Regions from separate parts of the Mycobacterium sp. DL440 genome, predicted to be linked through region 2. Evidence: riboswitches for the same ligand, from Rfam matches in the RefSeq annotation. Region 2 holds a riboswitch; the other holds the start of a gene.

Region 1 (7,791 bases), 150 kb from region 2:
ACCGCACCCCGTACACGTCGGCCACCAGATCTTCGGTCAGCACCTCCGCCGGGCTGCCGGTGGATACCACGGTGCCCGCCGACAGCATCACCACGTGATCGCAGAACATCGCCGCGAGGTTGAGGTCGTGCAGAGCCACCACGCTGGTGACGTCGAGGGTGCGGATCAGTGCCAGGATCTCCAGCTGGTGGGCGATATCGAGGTGATTGGTCGGCTCGTCGAGCAGTAGCTCACTGGGTTTCTGGGCCAGAGCCCTGGCGATCTGCACTCGTTGACGCTCTCCGCCCGAGAGGGTGTGCCACAGACGGTCAGCCATGCCGTCGAGACCGGTGGCTGCCAATGCGGCGGCCACCGCGGCCGTGTCGTCGCCACCGCCGCCGCCGAATACCGAACTGTGCGGGATCCGCCCCAGCCGAACCACGTCGCGCACCGCGATGTCCAGATCGGTGTCGGCGTGCTGCCCGACCATCGCCACCCGGCGCGCCACCGCCCGCCGCGACATCGTGTGCAGCTCACGACCGTCGAGCTGGACAGATCCAGAATCGGGCCGGTCGATCCCGGCCAACAGCCGCAGCAGTGATGACTTGCCGGATCCGTTGGGGCCCAATAATCCGACGGTGCTGCCCGGAACCGGGTCGACCGTGGCACCGTCGAGCACGAGCCGCCCCGAACGAGTCCAGCACACCTCGACCGCTTGCAGGCTCATCGACGTATCCCCCTGCGCCGCAATAAAATCAACGCGAACGCCGGGACGCCGAGCAGCGCGGTGACCACCCCGGTGGGCAATTCCTGCGGGGCGAAGACCGTCCGGGCCAGGGTGTCCACCCACACCATGAAGACGGCGCCCAGAATCGCCGCGGTCGGCAACAGCCGCCGATGACCGGGCCCGACCACAAAGCGCGCGGCGTGCGGAAGCACCAGCCCGACGAATCCGATCGCCCCGGCCGCACTGACCAGGGCCGCAGTCACCAACGCGGTCATGACCAACAGCACGACGCGTGCCCGGGTCACCGCGACTCCCAGTGTCGCGGCCGCATCCTGGCCGAACGCGAAGGCGTCGAGGGTGCGCGCATAGGCCAGGCACACCGCCAGCCCGATGCCGACGACGGCGGCGCAGGTGAGGACGTCCGACCAGGAGACCCCGGCGAGCGACCCCAACAGCCAGAACAGCACTCCCCTGGTCTGCTCGGCGTCGGCCGAGGACAGCACGATGAAGGACGTCAGCGCCGAGAACAGCTGGGTGCCTGCCACGCCGGCCAGGACCACCCGGTCGGTACCGCCGCCGGCCGCATAGGCGAGAAGCAGCACCACCGCGAACGACAGCACCGCACCGGCGAAGGCGCCGCCGGACAAGGTCAGCGTGCCCGCGCCGACGCCGAGCACCGCGACCAGGACCGCGCCCGTAGAGGCACCCGACGAGACGCCCAGCACGAACGGGTCGGCCAGCGGATTGCGCAGCAGCGACTGCAGTATCGCCCCGCACAGCGCCAACCCGGCTCCACAGATGGCCGCCAGGGCGACTCTCGGCAGCCGCAGTTGCCAGACGATGCTCTCCTGCAGTCGGGTCGCCCCTGAGGGCCCCGCGCCGAGACGGTCGCCGACGATGCGGTACACGTCGCCCACCGACAATGCGGCGGGGCCGATGGTGATGGCCACCGCGGCAGAGAGCACCAACAGGACGAACCCGGCGGCCCACAAGCCGCCGAGCCATCCCGTGCGTAAACTCACCGCGGTGAGCCGAACCCGAGTTCGGCCAGGCCCTTCGCCACCTTCTCGACGCCGTCCACGGTGCGGATCGACGGGTTGAGATCGGCCCCGTTCACCACGATGTAGCGGTGGTCCTGAACGGCGGTCAGTCCCCGGGTGAGCGTATTCGATTCCAGGAACTCGGTTTTGGTCACCAGTGCGTCGCCGTCGATCGTGCGGCGGCTCAAGTCGCCCAGCACCAAAACGTCCGGGTTGCGGTCGGCCACACTCTCCCAACTCACCTGCGGCCATTCATCGGTGGTGTCGGCGAACACGTTGCGCGCCCCGACGGTCCCGGCGATCACCCCGGGGGATCCGCAGCAGCCGGCGAAGTAGGGGGCACGAACATCGGAGAACCAGAACGCCATGCTGACGCCGGACGGGGCCGCGGCGACCGCGTCCATCCGCCGGCGCAGCTGCGCGATGAGCCGATCGCCGCGTTCAGTGACATCGAATATTGTTGCCAGGTCCCGGATTTCGGTGTAGACGGCATCCATGCTGAACGGGGCGCTGCGGGCGCCGTCACCGTTGACCGAGGTCTTGCCTTCGCAGTCGCTCGGTGCCAGATAGGCCGGCACGCCCAGCTGTGCGAACTGGTCGTGGTCGGCGACACCGCCGGGTCCCAAGGTGCCGCCGAAAGACGCCGACACAAAATCGGGTTCCGTGTCGAGCACCGTCTCCAGCGACGGCTTGTTCACCGCCAGCCGTGGCACCCGGGCATTCTCGGCCTCGAGGCCGGGGCGGACCGGGTCTGTCCAGGTTGCGGTGCCGACCATGCGGTCCGCCAAGCCGAGCGAGAGCAGGATCTCGGTAGAGCCCTGGTTCAACGACACCGCCCGCTGCGGCGGTGCATCGATCACCACCTGCCTGCCGCAATTCTGCACGGTCAGTGGATATCCCGGCGCGGCGGCGGTGCCCGCGGCCGGAACGGCCGTCTGGGCACACCCCACCGGCAGCAACACACCGACCACAGCCACGATCAACCGGACCGCAACCTTCATTGGGCCAGCCCGAATGCCTTGAAACCAGCGGCGAGTTTCTCCAGCGCATCGATCTCACGGATTCCGGGGTCGAGTTCGGACCCGGACAGTACGACATAGCGCTTGTGGCGCACGGCGGTCATGTTCCTGGTCACTGGATTCGATTCCAGGAACTTCACTTTCGCGTCCAGAGCATCCCCGTCGACGCGCCTTCGATTGAGGTCGGCCAGCACCAGCACGTCGGGGTCGCGGTCGGCAAGTACCTCCCAGCTGACCTCCGGCCAGTCCTCGCGGGTATCGGCGAAGACATTGGCGACGCCGAGTTCGGTGGCGTACAGCCCGGGTGCCGAGCAGCAACCGGCCAGATACGGCGTCCGTAGGCCCGAGAACCAGAACGCGACACTGGTATCGGGCTCGGTGATCGACGGGGTGTGGTCCAGCCGCCGGGTGAGCCGGGCAATCAGGTCCTGGCCACGCTGTTGCACATCGAAGATCTGCGCCAGCTCGCCGATCTCCCGGAACAGAGTGTCGAGGGCCAGCGGTTCGGTGCGGGTGACGGTCTCACCGTCGACTGTCGCCCCGACGCAGACCGACGGCGACTGATACGTCGGGATTCCCAGCTGGGTGAACCGACTGCGAGCGGCGACCACCGCGGGCGTGAAGGTGTGCGCGCTGGCCGAGGTCACCAGGTCCGGCTCGGCATCGAGCACCGTCTCCAATCCCGGGTCGTTGTCCGCCAGCCGGGGCACGGTGGCATTATCGGCGGCGAGTTCGGGCAGCACCGGATCAAACCAGGTCGAACTACCGACCATCCGATCGGCGAGACCCAGTGCCAGCATGATTTCGGTCGAGGCCTGGTACAGCGATACCGCTCGCTGGGGCGGCCCGTCGAACGTGACGTTCACTCCGCAGTTCTCGATGGTGAGCGGATAGCTGGTGCGGCCGGCCCCGGCGTCCTCCCGGCTTGTCTCCCCGGGTGCCGGCGGCTCTCGGTGCCCACAGGCCACCGTGAGCGACAAGGTGACAGCCAACAGGGACACCAATACGGCGGGTACACGCACGCCCAAGACTTCCTTCGATACAGGGCTCGGTCGCGGAGCCGTCGACAGTCGTTCCCGCCCACAGGTAATCGGACTCGAGGCAGCGCCTCATACCGTTGCGCGTCAGTTCCGGCTTTTCACCGGATTCCCCTGTTGGTCGGTCTCCGCACTGTAACAGCCGCGATGCTGCGTGATTGCCCGCGCGCGACCCGGCCAAGACACCCGATCTGGAACCCGGCGGCGGCGTCGCTCCAGGCGCCACCCCACCGGACTCGGCGCAAACCTCGGGGCTGGGCGAACCCGCGCCGAGGCCCAGGCACAGGCACAGCCCCACATCGGTGGCCGCGATCATCGGGCTTGTGCTGCTAATCGCGGTATTCGTCGCGGTCGGCGTAGTGCTGATCATGAAGATGTCCGGCGTGTTCGATCAGCTTGACTGCCGGTCGATTTGCCTTACCGTGGCCGACGCCACATCGCAGTCATGACCGGCCCGCCGTCTGGCAACGGGATCTCGCCGGTGATCTCGAATCCGAACCGCAGGTAGTACGGCACGTTGTCGGGGTTGCTCGATTCCAGATACGCCGGAGCGTGTTCGGCGTCGACCCGGTCCAGTCGGGACTGCATGAGGGCGTGCCCGAAACCGCCACCGCGCACGGTCGGATCGCTACCGATCACCGCCAGGTACCAGTGCGGTTCCTCTGGATGGTGCTGCTTCATGAGCTCGACAACCTGCTGGCCTCGTCGCATATCGCGGCCGAATGCCAGCACCATCGTGGGCAGCATGCGCAGCTCTTCGCCGGGGGTCTGTTTCCAACGGCCCGGACCGTCCCACAAAGCTGCCGCGCCGATCGCGCCGTCGCGGACGGCCACTTCGGCACCGCCGCCTGCGAGGAAATGGTGGCGCGTGATCGCGGCGAACAGCCGAGGCAGCCCTTTGGAGCGGCGAGTGTCGTCGGCGAGGATCCACGACATCACCGGGTCGTGCTGGAAGGCCCGGCCCAGGACTGCGGCAACGTGCTTGACGTCAGACTTGTTCGGGGGACGGACATCGACGGCGGCCACCAGCCCACCATCGCACACGCCTCAACCCGATTTCGCGTCCGAAGCCCGTCGCGCGGCGCGATCAACGACCCTGGGTGATGTAGGCCTGCAGTTGTTCCTGCTCAGCCTCGAGTTCTTCCATCCGGGTCTTGACGATGTCCCCGATGCTGACGATGCCGGCCAGCCTGCCACGGTCGAGCACCGGAATGTGGCGCACCCGGTTCTCGGTCATCAATGCGCTGAGGTGATCGACGGTGTCACGGGGCGTGCATGTCGCCACCACCGTGGTCATGATCTCCGATACGGGCTGCGCCAACAAGCTGCTGCCACGTTCGTGCAGTTTGCGCACCACATCGCGCTCCGAGACGATGCCGGCCAAACCTCCGGGCCCCATCACGACCATGGCACCGATGTTCAGCTCGGTCAGCCCGGCCAACAGTTCGGTCACCGTGGTCTCCGGGGAAATCGTCACCACCGCCGTGCCCTTGTTTTTCAGCACGTCCGCGATTCGCATCGGCAGCCTCCGATCGTGATCCACCTCACACCAGGCTAAAGCGGTGTTCGTCAGTTAGGAAGAAGCCACGCCCGTTTAGGGCCGGAAGGGAGCCAGAACGGAGTAGGAATGGGGCCATGATCGAGGTCACGCTGCTCGGCACCGGTAGCCCAATCCCCGATCCGGAGCGGGCGGGGCCGTCAACCCTGGTGCGCGCCGGGGGCCAGAGTTTTCTGATCGACTGCGGGCGTGGCGTGCTGCAGCGCCTTGCCGCCGCGGGGTCAGGCGCCAACCAGCTCAGCGCGCTGCTGCTCACCCATCTGCACAGCGATCACATCGCCGACCTCGGCGATGTGATCATCACCCGCTGGGTGAGTACGTTCACCCCGGACGCTCCGCCCCTGCCGGTCATCGGCCCACCGGGCACCGCCGAGGTGGTCGACGCGACGCTGCGGGCGTTCGGGCACGACATCGGTTACCGCACCGCCCACCACGCTGACCTCACCGGCCCACCGCGGGTGGAAGTCCACGAGTACACCGACGCGGTGGTGTGGGACCACGGCGATGTGCAGATCCGCGTCGCCCCCACCGACCACCGGCCCGTGACGCCGACCATCGCTTTCCGGATCGAACACGGCGGGGCCTCGGTGGTGGCCGCGGGCGACACCGTGCCATGCCCCAGCCTCGATGCGCTGGCTGCCGGAGCAGGAGCACTGGTGCACACGGTGATCCGCAAAGACCTCGTCGAACAGCTTCCGATGCAACGGATCCGCGACATCTGTGACTACCACTCCTCGGTGGAGGAGGCGGCGGCCACCGCCACCCGCGCAGGAGTGGGCATCCTGATCCTGACTCATTACGTACCAGCGATCGCTCCGGGCACCGAGGACCAGTGGCGGGCACTGGCGGCCAGTGAATTCGACCGACAGATCGAGCTGGGCGACGATCTGCACCGCGTCCAGGTTCATCCCGGGGTGTGCACCAAGGCGCGCAGCTGATCTGCCGCGCCCGCAACACAATCGAGGTCGGCGTCAGTCAGCGGCCGCCCGCGGGCGATCACGACAACGTGCTGGATCCCCAAGTCGGCCAGCGCGTGGCAACGCTCGACGAGTGCGTCGGACCGATCGCCGTCGTGAAGAGCCGTGGTCACCGTACGCTCGATCTCGTCGGGTCGCCGTCCGACGTCCGCGCAGTGCCGATCGAGAACCTCGAGCTGTCTCCGGATCGTGGCGCCGCCGTCTGGGACGTCGAACAGGTTGCAAGCATCGCCGTACTGAGCGACCAGCCGCAGTGTGCGTCGCTCGCCGGTGCCGCCGATCAGCACGGGAGGATGCGGCGCGGTCACGGGTAGCGGGCTGCCAATCGGCTGCTGCGCGGTCAGATACGCACCGCGGTAACTCGTTTGGTCGCCGCGCCACATTTGCCAGGCCAACTGCAACAGCTCGGTCATCCGCTCGAACCGTTCCGCGGTGTCCGGCAGGAACAATCCCATCGCGGTAGCCTCGGCCGCGTTGTATCCGGCGCCGAGACCGAGCCACGCGCGGCCGTGCGAGAGCACGTCGAGCGTCGTCACCGCCTTGATCAACAGAGCGGGTGCCCGGAAGGTCGCCGCTGTAACCATCGTGCCCAGCCGGATGCGTCGCGTCGCCGCAGCGAGGTAACCGAGCACGGTATACGCCTCGAGCATCGGCTCGTCCATCCGGCAGGAGGGGTCAGCCTGCATGAGATGGTCGGCCGCCCACAGGGTATCGACGGCGGTGCCATCGAGGAACGTCGCCAGATCGGCGAGCCGCTCGTGAATCGCTTCCGGCCATGAGTAGTTTGTGACACTCACGCTGAGCTTCATGCGCGCCGCACCTCGGCCCGCCGCTTCGGCAGAAGCGCACCGGCGACGATGAGCCAGATGAGACCCGTGAACCGGGCGACCGGCAGGATCACCGCCGCTTCTGGCCAGATGAGCACCAGTGTCGCCACCTCGGCCAGCACCGCGATGGCCAGGCCGGCCCAGGCCAACGCCCGCGGCAACAGTCCGAGGACGAGGCTGGGCACCGCGACCCCGGCGATCAGCAGACCGAGTGCCACGATGTGCCCGACCCCGCCCGTGAGGAACACCAGGTAGTACAGCGCCCGGATCAGGCCGTCGTCGACGACCACCTCGGGCCGCGACATCGTCCAGCAGATCAGCCCTGCCAGCGCGAGGGCGCCGGAGGCGAGAATCCCGCCCGCCAGTGCGATCGTCGCACCGGGCGCGGTCACGCCGAGTTGCCGCAGACGTGTGCTCGCGGTGGCGGCGTAGATCGCCAGCGGTACCGACGCCGCGAACGCGCCCACCGCACTGGCCTGCACCGCCGGGTGGTGGTCATGGACATATCGAAGGACGTCTGCGCCCGTGCCGTACGGCAGCGGCATCACCCCACCGAGTGCGACGCCGACGGCAAGCCCGGCCAGCACCAACGCGAGCGAGGCCGCTGCCACCGGGGCCAGAGGCGGT
Region 2 (7,791 bases):
CGGCACAGAACGCTTTGCCGGCACCGGTGACGATCACGGCGTTCACATCGGGGTTGGCCTCGGCGGCCTCAACCGCGGCGCGCAGGGCGGCCGACATCTCGAAGGTCACCGCATTGCGGCGATCGGGATCGTTGACGGTGATGACTGCGATGTGATCGTCGACGCTGACCAACACTGAATCCGGCACGAAGTCACCCTAACCTCCGTGCGCATCGCCCCGGGACCGTCACGCCAGAGTGGCGCCTGCGCTCCGGTGCCACTCTGGCGTGACATTCGTGGGCGGTAGCCACAGATATTCATCGAAACGTCAGCCGCGGGGCCACGTGGTCGACTTTCTGGCCATCGGCCCAATGCCGGTGTTCAACGTCGCGGATCTCGCCGTGCTGGCGGGCGTGGTCTGGTTGATTGCATTGTCGCTGTCGGGTTGTCCGTTAAACGGCGCCACCCGAACCGTGGGGCCGCATGCCTCCACAACCTGATCCTTCCGGCGGTCGGATCGGCTTATGGCCAGTCTTTTCGCTGCAAAGGCTCGTGGGAGATGTTGTGTGGCAGCCTGATTCAGGACGGTTACGAATTCGAACCCTCATCCGGGCACTGCACATCCACGTAGACCGTTACTTCTGACTTGGGCAGGGCCGGAGTGCTGCGGTTGGGGTTGTGGATCGAATTGACCCGGCACAGTGACAGCGACAGCGTGCTCTTGCCGCCGACCCAGTTGATCGCTACGTTGTAGCCCTCGGCGCTCAGGGCGGAGATGGTTTCGTCGGCCCGTTGATTGCTCTGCGGGTCCGCCGCCGCCAATGGAGCGCCCCCGATTGCAATGGCCGGAATGAGCACGGCAAATCCGATGACAGTCGAAATTCGTTTTCGTGCCAGCATGTCGACCCTCCCGGCGGTCGGATCTCATGCTGCTGCTCTCACTGGTAGCCCCGACCGTTACCAGTCAGTGTATTCCCGATGTACAGAAAGTTAACAGAAAGTTAGCAAAATTTGTCCATCGACAATTGCCAAGGAGACCGGCTGAGTGGGGTGTTGGGGCAGAAGGGAAATCGGGCAGCATCCAGGGATTGCCGGATGCTGCCCGAATGTCTATGGAGTTATGGAGCAGGCGGTGCGGGAACTGGCTCCGCCGGGGGTGGTGGCGGTGCCCCCGGTGCCGGCGGCGGCCCTGCCGGATCGGGGAGGTTCTCACCGAGACCCTGCGGAATATTGGTTCCGGGCGGCGGTGCAGTGCCCGGAAGTGGTTCGCCGAGTTGCTCTTTGGGCACCTGACCGAGCAATGAGCCACGCAGATTCCCGTTGTGGGACATTTCGCGCATCTGTCGAATGAAGTCGAGCCCGGAGATGTCTGCGTTCTCCTGGCCCGGTGCCACGCCGACCACCGTGCCTTCACCGGGCGCCGACGGCTTCTCGTTCTGGGGAAAGAAATGTCCGTTGTTGAACGCCCTGAGGTTGGGCGTCTCGGTCGGTGGCGGCCCACCCGGTGCCGACGGAGATGTGTATTGGCCCAGCAGCGCGCCAGGACTCATGTCAACCCCGTTTGGGACGCCGAGTCTGCCGGGTGCCGTTTCGGTGCCGGTCTGGCCCAGAACCGATAGACCGTTCGGCCCCAGCGGTGCACCCATCACGGGCACCGTCGCTCCGGGCGGTGCCGGTTCAGGAGCCGGTGCCGGGGCGGCGACCGCGGGTGCACCTGGAACCTCCGGCGGTGCCGGGTCGGCGGCGGCGGTTGCCGAGCAGACAACCGCCGCGCCGACCGTGAACAGCCCGGCCGCGGCGAGGGTGGCCATCGCGTTCTTGACGGTTAGCGCGCCAGCCGAATTCTCGCTCATGCCTCCGTGTTTCGCTTTCACGTCCAGCCCGTCAGACTGCCTTGGTGACGCCGTAATAAGCCACCACATCGTCGGTGTCGGTGGTGGAACTGGTCAGCGTCGCGTACGAGCGCAGGAAGGACTGGCCCACGCAGCCGTCAATCTTGATGTGGACGTCCTTCACCGTGACGCGTACCGGCGCCGCCTTGAACGACTTCTTGTTCACCGAGACATTGGTGACGGTGCCGGGCTTGGCGTGGATCTCGATGGTGCCCGACATCGGCATGCTCACACCGGTCGGAATGATGCCTGCCAGCGTCGATCCCGACGTGCTGAGACCGATCGAACCGATGAGGCGGACCTGGCCGAGTTCGATGCCGCAGCCGATCTGGTAGCCGGTGTCCAGGGTGCCGCCGTTCAGCGACGTTGACCCGCCGCCGGTGACGGTGCCGGTGAACGTGGCCGCGACCAGGTATTCGCGAGACGATGCCGCGGTGGTCAGCGGCGCTACGGGCAGCTGACTCTCATTGGCGGCGGACACCGTGAGCTTCCACCCGTCCGGGGTGGTGACGACGCCCGGCTCGGCTGAGGCGACGAGTCCGTTGTCCGGAGGTGGGCCGGCGTCAACGGCTGGGTCCGCCGGCGGCGGCGGTGGCGGGTCGGCCGACGCAAGCGGTGCCAACGCGGCCGGGACCAACAGACATACTGCAGCCAGGGTGGCGAAACGATTCAACATGCGGGAACTTGTGCCTCTCATGGGTTTCGAATCCGAGGGATCAACGTCGTGATCGGTGCGAGTCATGGTCGGTGTCAGACGGCCTTGGTGACGCCGAGGTACGTGATGACGTCGTCGGTGTTGTCGGTCGAGCTGGTCAGCGTCGCGTAGGTGCGAATGAACGACTGCCCCGCGCACTGATCGAACTTGATGCGAACGCCCGTGATGGTCACGCGGGTACCGGTGCCCTTGAACGACTTCTTGTCGATCGGGACGATGGTGACCGTTCCCGGCTTCAGGTACACCTTGCCCTGCAAGCTGATACCGGTGCCGGCGCCGACATCGCCCGCGGACCCGGTGAACGGGATCTTGAGGCTCGGCGAAAAGCTGAGCCCGGGGTTGATCTCCGTCTCGTCGCTGATGATGCCGCAACCGATCTGAGCCCCGGCCTCCAGCGTGCCGCCGGTCAGCTTGGTCTTGCCACCGCCGGAGACCTTCCCGTTGAAGGTGCCGCCGACGAGGTACTCACGTGACGAGATCGCGGTGGTCAGCGGGGCGACCGGCAGCAGGGTCTCGTTGGAGCCGACCACGGCCACGTGCCAGGGCAAAACGACTCAACATGCGTGAACTTGCGCCTCTCGTGGTTTTGGGCCCTGTCCTTCTGCGACGCGCCGTGGTCGTCAGAAGCCAATGGGCCCAAGGAATCTGTCGCGACGAATCATTAACCGGTCGCGTTTCGAATTGGTGAACAATGTCCCAACAGCTGCCACCGCGTTTCCGTCCGGCTGGAATTCCCGAACCTGTGGGATTGCTGGGAAATAGCTTGCGCGGCAGCGCATTACATACATGAGGCATCGGAGACGACGGCCAGCACACGATGGACGACCGTTAGGGGCAACAGGTTGGCCGGGTGTTCACCTTTTGGACATGTGAACCCCCGACGGTGAGGTGATCCGGGGGGACGGCAGATGCGTCGATGAGGCGCGGACGTCAATTGTGGCGCTTGGCGCCGAACTGCTATCCGACTGACGGAGGAATCGTTGAGGTCGTCTCAGGTGTATGAGCGAGGGATCGCTTCGCTGCTCATTGCCTTCAGCATTGGGTTCGGTGCCATGCCCACGGCACTCGCCGAACCCGGTGATGAGGCCGGCGCTCCGGGGCCGTCCGCGCCTGGCGTACCCGAGTTGCCTCCGGTGACGCCGGCTGCGCCGGTTGCGGTCCCGGTGCCGGTTGCGGGCACGGATGACCCTGGCGTGCCGGCGGTTACGGCTTGCTCGACGTTTGCCGACGCTCTTGATTCGGCATCGACCTTCTACGGCGACTTCGCGGATTCCATTGAAGGAGTGGAGCGCCCCGACTACGGGGATCCAACGATCAGCACCACGAACACGAGTGGCCGGACGGCCCTGCGCGAAGCCGCCTCGTCGGCGATGAATGCTGCTGGCACACCGGGACTCTCGCCCGACATTGCCAACCCGATGCGGTCATGGTCTTTCGGTGCCACGAAGCTGCTGCTGAAGATGGGGCTGCGGACCGGCGGTCAATCGCTCAATGACACCGCCACCCAGCTCAACACCGACGCCAACAATGCGCAGATGGCCTGCGCCGCCGCAGGCACGCACGCCTGACATAGAGGATTACTGTGATCCGCCTTTCGATTTCGTTACTCATGCTCGTGCTGCTGGCAACTAGTTGCGCCGGCCGCGGTGACGCGCCACTGGGGCCGCCGAAGGACGTGCCCAAGTCGGCACTAGAAGGACTGCTGCTGAGCACGGACGAGGTCAACACCCTGATGGGGACCGAGGGGATGACGGCGCACCCTCCGGTCACCGAGATGGGCGACCATCGCAACCTCCTGCCCAACTTGAACTGCCTCGGTGCCTGGCAGGTCGACGAGGCCGCCATCTACGAAGATCACTGGGCTGCTATGCGCCAGGTGCTGCTGCGCGCGCCCGACAACGACAACTGGAACAACCTACTGGTGCAGTCGGTGGTCATCTTCCCGTCGCCGCAGGACGCCGACGATTTCCTCAACCAGTCGGCAGACCGTTGGTCCAAGTGCACCGACCACAAAGTGAACATCACGCTCAACGGTGACCCGCTGCCCAAATGGAAGAGCGGCCAGCTCACCCGGACCGAGGACGAGCTCACCCTCCCGTTCACCCGCGTCAACGGGGACCAGACCCGCGCCTGCCAACGAGCGCTGGCCGTCGCCGCCAACCTCGTCATGGACATCCAGGCCTGCAAGCCAGACGGCTCGACGGTCACCCAGGCCGCCGATGTGGTGGACAAGATCAAGGCCGCGATGCCTCGGTGAGCGGTGCTCACCACCAGGTAGTCTGAGCCGCGCAGCTGGTTTGTCGGCGCCGGAGTGTTTGGCGGTGCCGGTATCGAGCGCCGCAGGCTGATTCAGATGCGACGTGAGAGGGAACCCGGTGAGAATCCGGGACTGTCCCGCAGCGGTATGCAGGAACGACCGCCGTCATCAGCACTGGCACGCAGGGATCTGCGGCTGGGAAGCGACGGCCAGTAGGTGCACGGCTTTCGTGCGTGCCTGTGAGTCCGAAGACCTGCCAGCCGTACCGGGCGCGCCGCGTCCGGTGGTTCATCGCCTCGCGGAATAGGCAGTGGCCGAAGGCGGTCCACTCGAGGTGGGTGGCTGCGTTCGGTTCGACGTCTCCTGGCGGTGGCCATCCCCGCACGTTGAAGGACGTCGTCATGAGTACAACCGCAGCACCATTCTTCACCGCCACCATTCTCGGGTCGCCCCGAATCGGCCCCCACCGTGAACTCAAGCGCGCCGTCGAGAAATACTGGGCCGGCCGAATCGATCGTGACGAACTCGAGTCCGTCGCTGCTACTCTGCGCCGCGACACCTGGGCGTCGCTGGTTGCCGCCGGACTGGACTCGGTCCCGGTCAACACCTTCTCCTACTACGACCAGATGCTCGATACCGCCGTTCTGGTGGGTGCCCTGCCGACCCGGGTACACGGCATCGCCGATGATCTCGACCGCTATTTCGCTGCCGCCCGCGGGAACGACGACATCGCTCCGCTGGAGATGACCAAATGGTTCGATACGAACTACCACTACATCGTGCCCGAACTGGGTCCCGACACGTCGTTCGCGCTCGATCCGACCAAGGTGCTGGGTGAGCTGGAAGAAGCACGGGCGCAGGGGATCCCGGCCCGGCCGGTGATCGTCGGCCCGATCACCTTCCTGGCGCTGGCCAAGGCGGTCGAGGGAGCCGGTGCCCCCATCTCCCGGTTGGACGAGCTCGTCGAGGTCTACGCCGAACTGCTGGGATTGCTGGCTGACGAGGGCGTCGGTTGGGTCCAGTTCGACGAGCCCGTGTTGGTGACCGACACCCTGGACGACACCGCCGAGCTTGCCGAGCGGACGTACTCGCGACTCGGTGCGCTGAACAAGCGGCCTTCGGTGTTCGTCGCGACGTACTTCGGGGAGCTGACGGATGCGCTGCCTGCGCTGGCCCGCACCCCGGTCGAGGGCATTGGTCTCGATCTGGTGGCCGGCTCCGCTGCATCGCTGGCAGCGGTCCCGGAACTGACCGACAAACTCCTGGTGGCCGGTGTGGTCGACGGCCGCAACATCTGGCGCACTGACTTGGGCGGGACGCTGGCAACCCTGGCCGCGCTGCGGGAATCTGCGGCGGCGGTGGCAGTCTCCACGTCGTGCTCGACGTTGCATGTGCCGTATACGCTCGATGCGGAGCCGGATATCGATGCGGCGCTGCGTAGTTGGCTGGCATTCGGGTTCGAGAAGGTCACTGAAGTGGTGGCCCTGGCGCGCGGTCTCGGACAGGGGCGGGACGCGATCTCGGCTGAGATCACCGCGTCCAACGCCGCCATCGAGTCGCGCAAGTCCGATCCGCGACTCAACAACGGCCAAGTCCGGGAACGCATCTCGGCGATCGCCGCCTCCGGCGCCACGCGTGGACCGGCCGATCAGCGTCGCGTCGCCCAGCAGGACCGCCTGAAGCTGCCTGCTCTGCCCACTACCACGATCGGGTCCTACCCGCAGACCTCGGCCATACGTATTGCCCGAGCCGATCTCAGGTCCGGCAAGATCGACGCCGCAGAGTATGAGCGCCGGATGAAGGCCGAGATCGCCAATGTCATCAAGCTGCAAGAGGACTTGGGACTCGACGTGCTGGTGCACGGCGAGCCCGAGCGCAACGACATGGTGCAGTACTTCGCCGAGCAGCTCGACGGGTTCTTCGCCACGCAGAACGGCTGGGTGCAGTCCTACGGCAGCCGGTGCGTGCGCCCGCCGATCCTCTACGGGGACGTGGCGCGACGGAAGCCGATGACGGTCGAGTGGATCACGTACGCACAGTCACTCACCGACAAGCCCGTCAAGGGCATGCTCACCGGTCCGGTCACTATTCTGGCCTGGTCGTTCGTCCGCGACGATCAGCCGCTGGCGGACACCGCCGCGCAGGTGGCCCTGGCGATTCGGGACGAGACCGTCGATCTGCAGACGGCCGGCATCGCGATCATCCAGGTCGACGAGCCGGCGCTGCGCGAGTTGCTGCCGCTGCGTTCGAAAGACAAAGAGGCGTACCTGAACTGGGCGGTGGAGGCCTTTCGGTTGTCCACCTCCGGGGTGGACGATTCCACCCAGATCCACACCCATCTGTGCTATTCGGAGTTCGGCGAGGTGATCGGCGCAATCGCGGATCTCGATGCCGATGTGACCTCGATCGAGGCGGCCCGGTCACACATGGAGGTGCTCGGTGACCTCAACGCTGTCGGTTTCTCCAACAGCGTCGGACCTGGTGTCTACGACATCCACTCACCAAGAGTCCCCGGGGTCGAGGAGATTGCCACGTCGCTTCGGGAGGCGCTCGATGCTGTTCCTGCCGAACGGCTCTGGGTCAACCCGGACTGCGGCTTGAAGACCCGTACCACCGACGAGGTGACCGAGTCGCTCAAGCACCTTGTGGACGCGGCGGTGAAGGTGCGCGCGGGATAGCGGGAGCGGGTCAGCTCGTGGCGGCCTGAGCATCCAGCCAGGCCACCAACGAGCGACCGGCTTCCAAGACGTGGCGTTCGGCGATGGTGCGGGCGGCCTCGGCGTTCTTGGCCTCCAGGGCGTCGAGTAGCTGCTCATGTTCGTCGAGCGAGTGCTTCTCATGCTCGGGAAACACTGTCAGGAAATTCGACGGCACCACCCGCGCGGCCTGCTTTATCTGGGTCAGCAGCCGTGGGGAGTGCGCGGCTCGGTGGATCTCCTGGTGGAACA

Evidence for each region. A riboswitch is a leader RNA that binds a small molecule or an ion and turns the genes downstream of it on or off. The one in region 2 is predicted to bind cobalamin.
Region 1: linked by a shared signal. The riboswitch ahead of HBE63_RS14760 (ABC transporter substrate-binding protein) and the one ahead of metE (5-methyltetrahydropteroyltriglutamate--homocysteine S-methyltransferase) in region 2 are both predicted to bind cobalamin.

Annotation. Positions count from the first base shown of each region.
Region 1 is NZ_CP050191.1:3,053,424-3,061,214, forward strand. Features, by position in the region: gene HBE63_RS14745 (ABC transporter ATP-binding protein) at 1-706, opposite strand, end outside; gene HBE63_RS14750 (iron ABC transporter permease) at 703-1,728, opposite strand; gene HBE63_RS14755 (ABC transporter substrate-binding protein) at 1,725-2,747, opposite strand; gene HBE63_RS14760 (ABC transporter substrate-binding protein) at 2,744-3,793, opposite strand; cobalamin riboswitch at 3,829-3,961, opposite strand; gene HBE63_RS31445 (DUF6480 family protein) at 3,961-4,251, shown strand; gene HBE63_RS14765 (GNAT family N-acetyltransferase) at 4,220-4,828, opposite strand; gene HBE63_RS14770 (CBS domain-containing protein) at 4,890-5,321, opposite strand; gene HBE63_RS14775 (ribonuclease Z) at 5,438-6,298, shown strand; gene HBE63_RS14780 (TIGR03560 family F420-dependent LLM class oxidoreductase) at 6,265-7,134, opposite strand; gene HBE63_RS14785 (hypothetical protein) at 7,143-7,791, opposite strand, start outside.
Region 2 is NZ_CP050191.1:3,205,956-3,213,746, reverse strand. Features, by position in the region: gene HBE63_RS15465 (enoyl-CoA hydratase) at 1-187, opposite strand, end outside; gene HBE63_RS15460 (hypothetical protein) at 324-479, shown strand; gene HBE63_RS15455 (hypothetical protein) at 568-879, opposite strand; gene HBE63_RS15450 (hypothetical protein) at 1,098-1,832, opposite strand; gene HBE63_RS15445 (MspA family porin) at 1,864-2,547, opposite strand; gene HBE63_RS15440 (MspA family porin) at 2,622-3,134, opposite strand; gene HBE63_RS15435 (hypothetical protein) at 3,639-4,154, shown strand; gene HBE63_RS15430 (sensor domain-containing protein) at 4,196-4,843, shown strand; cobalamin riboswitch at 4,895-5,119, shown strand; gene metE (5-methyltetrahydropteroyltriglutamate--homocysteine S-methyltransferase) at 5,245-7,521, shown strand; gene HBE63_RS15420 (GntR family transcriptional regulator) at 7,532-7,791, opposite strand, start outside.